DNA from 2 places in the Pseudoalteromonas sp. APC 3358 genome. Region 1 is predicted to be linked to the other one. Evidence: predicted binding sites of a transcription regulator. Region 1 holds the regulator's gene; the other holds the start of a gene.
The links. Region 1 encodes sigma-54, which starts transcription at its own class of promoters, with help from an activator protein. Its sites were predicted from a motif close to GTTGGCACGNNNNTNGNNT; they were not measured.
Positions count from the first base shown of each region.

Region 2: the regulator sigma-54 is predicted to act here: its motif matches at 1,432-1,450, upstream of flgJ (flagellar assembly peptidoglycan hydrolase FlgJ).

Region 1 covers NZ_JASDCE010000002.1:80,679-83,861, reverse strand. Annotated here, with positions in the region: gene lptA (lipopolysaccharide transport periplasmic protein LptA) at 1-293, shown strand, start outside; gene lptB (LPS export ABC transporter ATP-binding protein) at 290-1,015, shown strand; gene QL995_RS03035 (RNA polymerase factor sigma-54) at 1,085-2,584, shown strand; gene hpf (ribosome hibernation promoting factor) at 2,611-2,898, shown strand; gene ptsN (PTS IIA-like nitrogen regulatory protein PtsN) at 2,903-3,183, shown strand, end outside.
Region 2 covers NZ_JASDCE010000002.1:452,425-455,607, reverse strand. Annotated here, with positions in the region: gene flgK (flagellar hook-associated protein FlgK) at 1-377, opposite strand, end outside; gene flgJ (flagellar assembly peptidoglycan hydrolase FlgJ) at 379-1,395, opposite strand; gene QL995_RS04645 (flagellar basal body P-ring protein FlgI) at 1,562-2,656, opposite strand; gene flgH (flagellar basal body L-ring protein FlgH) at 2,668-3,183, opposite strand, start outside.

The DNA.
Region 1 (3,183 bases):
TAATTGCTACAGGTAGCCCTGCGCACTTTGAAGAAAAGCAATCAGATGGCACGACTATGAGCGCCAGTGCTGACGAAGTGCGTTATGATGTATCTAAGCGTTTTTTAACGCTTGTTGGTAATGCACAAGTATCGCAAGCGGGACAAAAAATAAATGCTAAAAGCATTACCTACGATATAGAGCAGCAGCTAATCAGTGCCGAAAAAGATGAAAACTCAACTGACCGCGTTCACACAATTTTAGTACCAATCGAGACTAAAAAAAGTAAAAAAAGCGACAAAGGTCAACCATGAGCACATTAAAAGCAGAGCTATTAGCAAAGAGCTATAAAGGCCGTGAAGTTGTAAAAAACGTCGGCCTTGAAGTCAAAGCTGGCAGTATTGTTGGCTTACTTGGCCCTAACGGCGCAGGTAAAACCACCACGTTTTATATGATAGTAGGACTTGTACCTAGCGACAAAGGTAAAATATCGATAGACGATAACGATATTACTCTTTTACCTATGCATAGTCGTGCTAGATTAGGCATTGGCTACTTACCGCAAGAGTCTTCAATATTCAGAAAGCTGACTGTTTATCAAAACTTAATGGCCATTTTAGAAACGCGCAAAGAGTTAAATAAACAAGCTAGAGAAGACACTCTCGATAAATTATTAGATGAATTTAGCATACAACACATTCGTGATAGCCAAGGTATGGCATTGTCGGGTGGCGAACGTCGTCGTGTTGAAATAGCACGTGCGCTGGCAGCAGATCCTAAATTTATATTACTGGATGAACCATTTGCAGGTGTTGACCCGATTTCGGTATTAGATATAAAGAAAATAATAGAACATCTTAAAAATCGTGGGATTGGTGTATTAATTACCGATCATAACGTAAGAGAAACCCTTGATGTTTGTGAAAAAGCCTACATTGTTTCTCATGGGGAGCTGATTGCATCAGGTACTCCAGAACACGTATTAAATGATAAAACAGTACGCGATGTTTACTTAGGCGAGCAATTTAGGCTGTAACATTTACGCCATGTCTTTAAGCATCTGCTAGTATTAATTATAACAACATAAAAGGATTGTTAGAGATACATGAGGCAATCACTACAGCTGCGCATGGGCCAGCAACTTACAATGACTCCACAGCTGCAACAAGCTATTCGTTTGTTGCAACTCAGTACATTGGATCTCCAGCAAGAAATACAAGAAGCTCTCGACAGCAACCCGCTATTAGAGGTTGAAGAAGCAGACTATTCAGAAGACGCTGCAGGTAAAAACGAGCAAAAAGCAGATACAGATGACATAACTGTTAGCGCATCTGCCGATGATGCTCCAAGCGAATACGAACAAGATAGTGGTGAAGCACTTGCAAAAGACACGCTAAGTGACGACATGGCTATGGATGTTAGTTGGGATGAGTACATGAGTGCCGCTCCAGCAGCATCATCGGGTCCGATGCCTGAAGACGAATCAATATACCAAGGCGCCTCTACTGAAACGCTCCATGAGTATCTAATGTGGCAGTTACAACTAACGCCATTTAGCCCTACAGACGAAGCTATTGCTATTGCTATTGTAGAAGCCGTCGATGATTCAGGTATTTTAACACTAAGCTGCGAAGAGATTTTAGAAAGCTTTAATCAAGAAAACGAAGATGATAACGAAGTCGAACTTGATGAAATTGAAGCTGTATTAAAACGCATCCAACTGTTTGATCCTGTTGGTATTGCTGCACGTAGTTTACAAGAGTGTTTGTGTATTCAGCTTAACCAGTTTGATAAAGAAACACCTTACATTAATGAAACAAAAATGATTTTAACCGAGCATATTGATTTATTAGCTGCTCGTGACTATCGTACATTAATGAAGAAAACTAAGCTCAAAGAAGAAGAGCTTAAAGAAGTAATGACATTAATACATACTCTTAGCCCTAAACCTGCAGATACTATTGTAAGAGAAGAATCTGAGTATGTTATTCCCGATGTGTCAGTTAAAAAAATTAAAGGCCGCTGGGTTGTTGAGTTAAACCCAGATAGCATGCCTAAAATTCGTGTTAATAGCCAATACGCTGCAATGTCTCGCACTGTAAAATCCAGTGGTGACAGCCAGTTTATTCGCTCGCATTTACAAGAAGCTAAATGGTTTATTAAAAGCTTAGAAAGTAGAAACGACACGCTATTAAAAGTAACAAATTGTATTGTTAAGCAACAACAAGGCTTTTTTGAACACGGTCCTGAAGCCATGAAACCAATGGTTTTAAATGATGTTGCTGAAATGGTAGAAATGCACGAATCAACAATTTCGCGCGTAACAACCCAAAAGTATATGCACACACCCCGTGGTATATTTGAGCTTAAATACTTTTTCTCAAGCCATGTAAGCACCGAAAACGGTGGTGAATGTTCATCTACAGCAATCCGTGCGCTTATCCGAAAATTAATCGCAGCAGAAAACTCAGCAAAACCATTGAGTGATAGCAAAATAGCGGATATATTGGCTGAGCAAGGAATTAAAGTAGCGAGACGTACAATCGCAAAATACCGCGAATCTCTGGCTATTCCACCGTCAAATCAGCGTAAAAGTTTGATTTAAGACGCAAAAAAAAGAGGGTAATGCTTATGCAACTAAACTTAACTGGTCGTCACGTAGAATTAACCGATTCACTAAGAGACTATATTAATACCAAATTTGCGAAGCTAGAAAGACACTCTGATCATATTAATAATGTTCATGTCATTCTCGATGTAGAAAAATTAAATCAAAAAGCAGAAGCCACCATACACGTAAGCGGTGCTGAGCTATTTGCCTCTACAGAACATCAAGATATGTATGCCGCCATTGACTCGTTGATCGACAAGCTCGATCGACAAGTAATTAAACACAAAGAGAAGCTTGCTCGACACTAATATGATGAAATTAAGCTCACTTATATGCCAGGACTGCAGCAAAGCTGCGGTCCTTTTTAATAGCAAAAAAAGAATTTTAGAGTTCATTAGCGAACTTGCTCACGACAAACTTCCGTATTTACCGCAACAAGATATTCTTAATGCTTTAATGAGCAGAGAAAAATTGGGTAGTACAGGTATAGGGCGTGGCATTGCCATTCCTCATGGAAGAATGAGCGGTGCAGAAGAGCCTTTGGCTTTAGTACTCGTTAGCGAAACTCCAATAAATTTTGATGCAATCGATAA
Region 2 (3,183 bases), 370 kb from region 1:
ATTACTAATGAGCGGGCAACGGTAGATGACGGTTGATTTAGCGCTTCTTGCACGTTATTAAATAAAGAGTTAATTCCGGTCGAAAGGTTGTTCGACTCTTCAGAAAAAATAGTATCAACTCGATTAGCCTCAGTAATAAACTGATCGAAAAACGATTTATTAGAGGTGTCACGATTTAGCTGTGACTGAGCAAACTCGTTTAATAATCGGTATGTTTCGCCTCGCCCCACTTGGTTATCAACCATAGTGGTAAACTCTGTACGCTCACGCACATAGCCTTCGGTATTTACATTGGCGATATTTTTACTTGTCGTTTGCAGTAGCTCCGAGCTTGCTCTAACCCCAGAACTGGCAATGTTCAATAAATTAAACGACATGTTACTCTACTCCTTGGCGGATCACGTTTGCCGCAATGTCTTTTAGCTGACTGCTATTGAGCACTTTTTTTATTTTGCTGGCATAATTTGGATCGGTTGCATAACCTGCTTTTTGTAATGAATCTAAAAAGTCGTTTGGTTTTGCTGTATTTTGTAATGCTTCTTTGTAGCGTGGGTTTTGCGTTAAAAAATCAACGAAGTCGTTCACGCTATCTTTAATTGAATCGTAGGCTCTAAAGCTGGCTTGTTTTTTAACGGGTGTGCCTTGCTCAAACTCAAGCGTTACTTTGCTTGCTTTATCGCCTTCCCAGCTTTTATCTGACTTAATATTAAATAAGTTATTTGAGCTGCCACCGTCACTTTTATTAATAATGTGCTTGCCCCAACCGGTTTCAAGTGCCGCTTGTGCAACCATTACAGCTGGGTTTAAACCTATTTTTTGCGCTGCAGTTTTAGCGTGTTCCCACACTGAACTTACAAACTCTTCTGCATTTTTAAATGTTGGGCTATCGGTTTTAGACTCTGCTGTATTAACCTTAGGCTCAGCAATATCGGCTTTAGTACTCTTAACGATAAGATCGGATTGCTTATTTTTTTGCTCATGAGGAAGAGCGGATCCGACTTGCGTATCGCTAAAAATATCGTTGGTTGTTCTAAGTACAGAGCCTGGCATAAAGTTTTTAGACTCAGGCGATAACTGCTGAACAATTAAATCGGCAAGGCCTAACGAGCCATTTGATGAAAGCTCTGTTGAAAGTTGCTGATCGTGCATTTCTTCAAAAAACTTTACGCCACTTGAATTAAATGGACTGTCTTTGTCTTCAAATGCTTCGTTAGCTTTGCGCATTCCTTTTAGCAACATTTGCGTAAAAATAGCTTCAAATTGTGCGGCCGCTTTTTTGAGCGCAGCTTTGGAAGCATCAGTTGATGCATCGCCACTGGTTAAGGCTTCTTTACGAAGTGAATCTAAGTTGCCTAAATCAAAAAAGTTTTGTTTATCGAGGTGATTAGTTTCCATCGGCTTTTTGACACAAAATGAATAATGCAGTTAAAAATGCAAAAATTGAGCCACTACCGATAAAACAAGGAAGATAAAAATAATAAACTTAAGTTGCTGTAAATAAAAAGCCCTAACTTCAAAAATATAGGGCTTAAGTAATACGTTATTTATTGGCTTGGGTTATTTATATAACAACTAACTGTCCGTTAATTGCGCCGGCTTCTTTTAGTGCTTCTAAAATAGCCATTAAGTCACCAGGCGCTGCGCCTACTTCGTTAATTGCGCGAACTAAATCGTCAAGGCTTACACCTGGATTAAATACAAAGGCGCGCGAGTCGTCTTGGTTTACATCAATAATACTTTGCTGTGTGACAACTGTATCACCGTTTGCTAGCGGATTTGGTTGTGACACGTTTTGTTGTTCTGCAATTGTTACTGTTAAGCCACCATGAGTTATAGCCGCAGGCTGAAGCTTAACGTTTTTGCCAATGACAATTGTACCGGTGCGCGAGTTAACTATAATTTTAGCGGCCATGTCAGCTGGTTTAAATTCTAAGTTTTCGAGTGTCGATAAGTACGATACACGCTGGGATGCATCGCGTGGTGCTATAACACGAATAGAAACAGAATCTATTGCTTGTGCGCTATTTGGGCCAACTAAGTCATTAATTGTTTTTTCTAGGCGTTTTGCCGTTGTAAAGTCTGGGCGGTTTAGATTGAAGGTAATGTAATCGCCTTGCATAAATGGGCTTTCTACAGTGCGTTCAACTGTTGCGCCATTTGGTATACGACCAACTGTAGGGGTGTTAATTACAACCTTACTACCATCAAGGCCTTGTGCGCCTAAGCCACCGACAATTAAGCTACCTTGTGCAATAGCGTACACGTTACCGTCTACACCCTTTAAAAAGGTTTGTAGTAAAGTACCGCCACGTAAACTGCCTGCACTACCAATAGAAGAAACCGTAATATCTATTGTTTGTCCGGGCTTTCTAAATGCAGGTAATTCTGCATGCACAGCAACAGCGGCAACATTTTTAATTTTAGGACTTTGAGTTGAAGGTAGCGTAATACCAAAGCTGTTCAACATGCCTCTAAAACTTTGTTGTGTGTATGAGTTTTGCTCGCCAGTGCCTGGTAAACCAACCACTAAGCCATAACCAACTAATTGGTTAGAGCGTACGCCTTCAACCATAGACACATCTTTTATGCGCTCAGCACTGGCAGTAAACTGCCAACCTAATAACACAACTAAACATAAAGCTTTAAGGCTATTCATGTTGCTACCCTCTAAAATGGAAACAGCGAACTGCTAAAGAAACGTGTAAGCCAACCAGGACTTTGCGCTTCTTGCGTTTGCCCTTTACCTGAGTATTGAATACGTGCATTAGCAATACGGTTTGATTCAACCGTATTATCGGCGCTTACGTCTTGAGGGCGTACTAGCCCTTCTAAACGAATAAACTCCTCACCGGTATTAAGCGTTAGCCATTTTTCGCCGCGTATAACTAAATTACCGTTAGGTAAAACGCGCATTACATTAACCGAAATATCACCCACTAAGCTGTTTGATTGGTTTGATTTTGAATCGCCCGTAAACGACGAATCGCTACCAATACCAAACTGAATACTATCGCCACCTATATTTACAGGTAGACCACCTAATCCAATAACGGGGTCTAAACTTGCGTCGGTTTCTTTGTCTGTTTCTGTTTTAGCGGCTTTTGTTGCTTGAGTAGACTCTTGCAATTTAACCGTAATTATATCGCCAGTACGTAGCGCTTTTTTATCAGAATATAAGTCGTT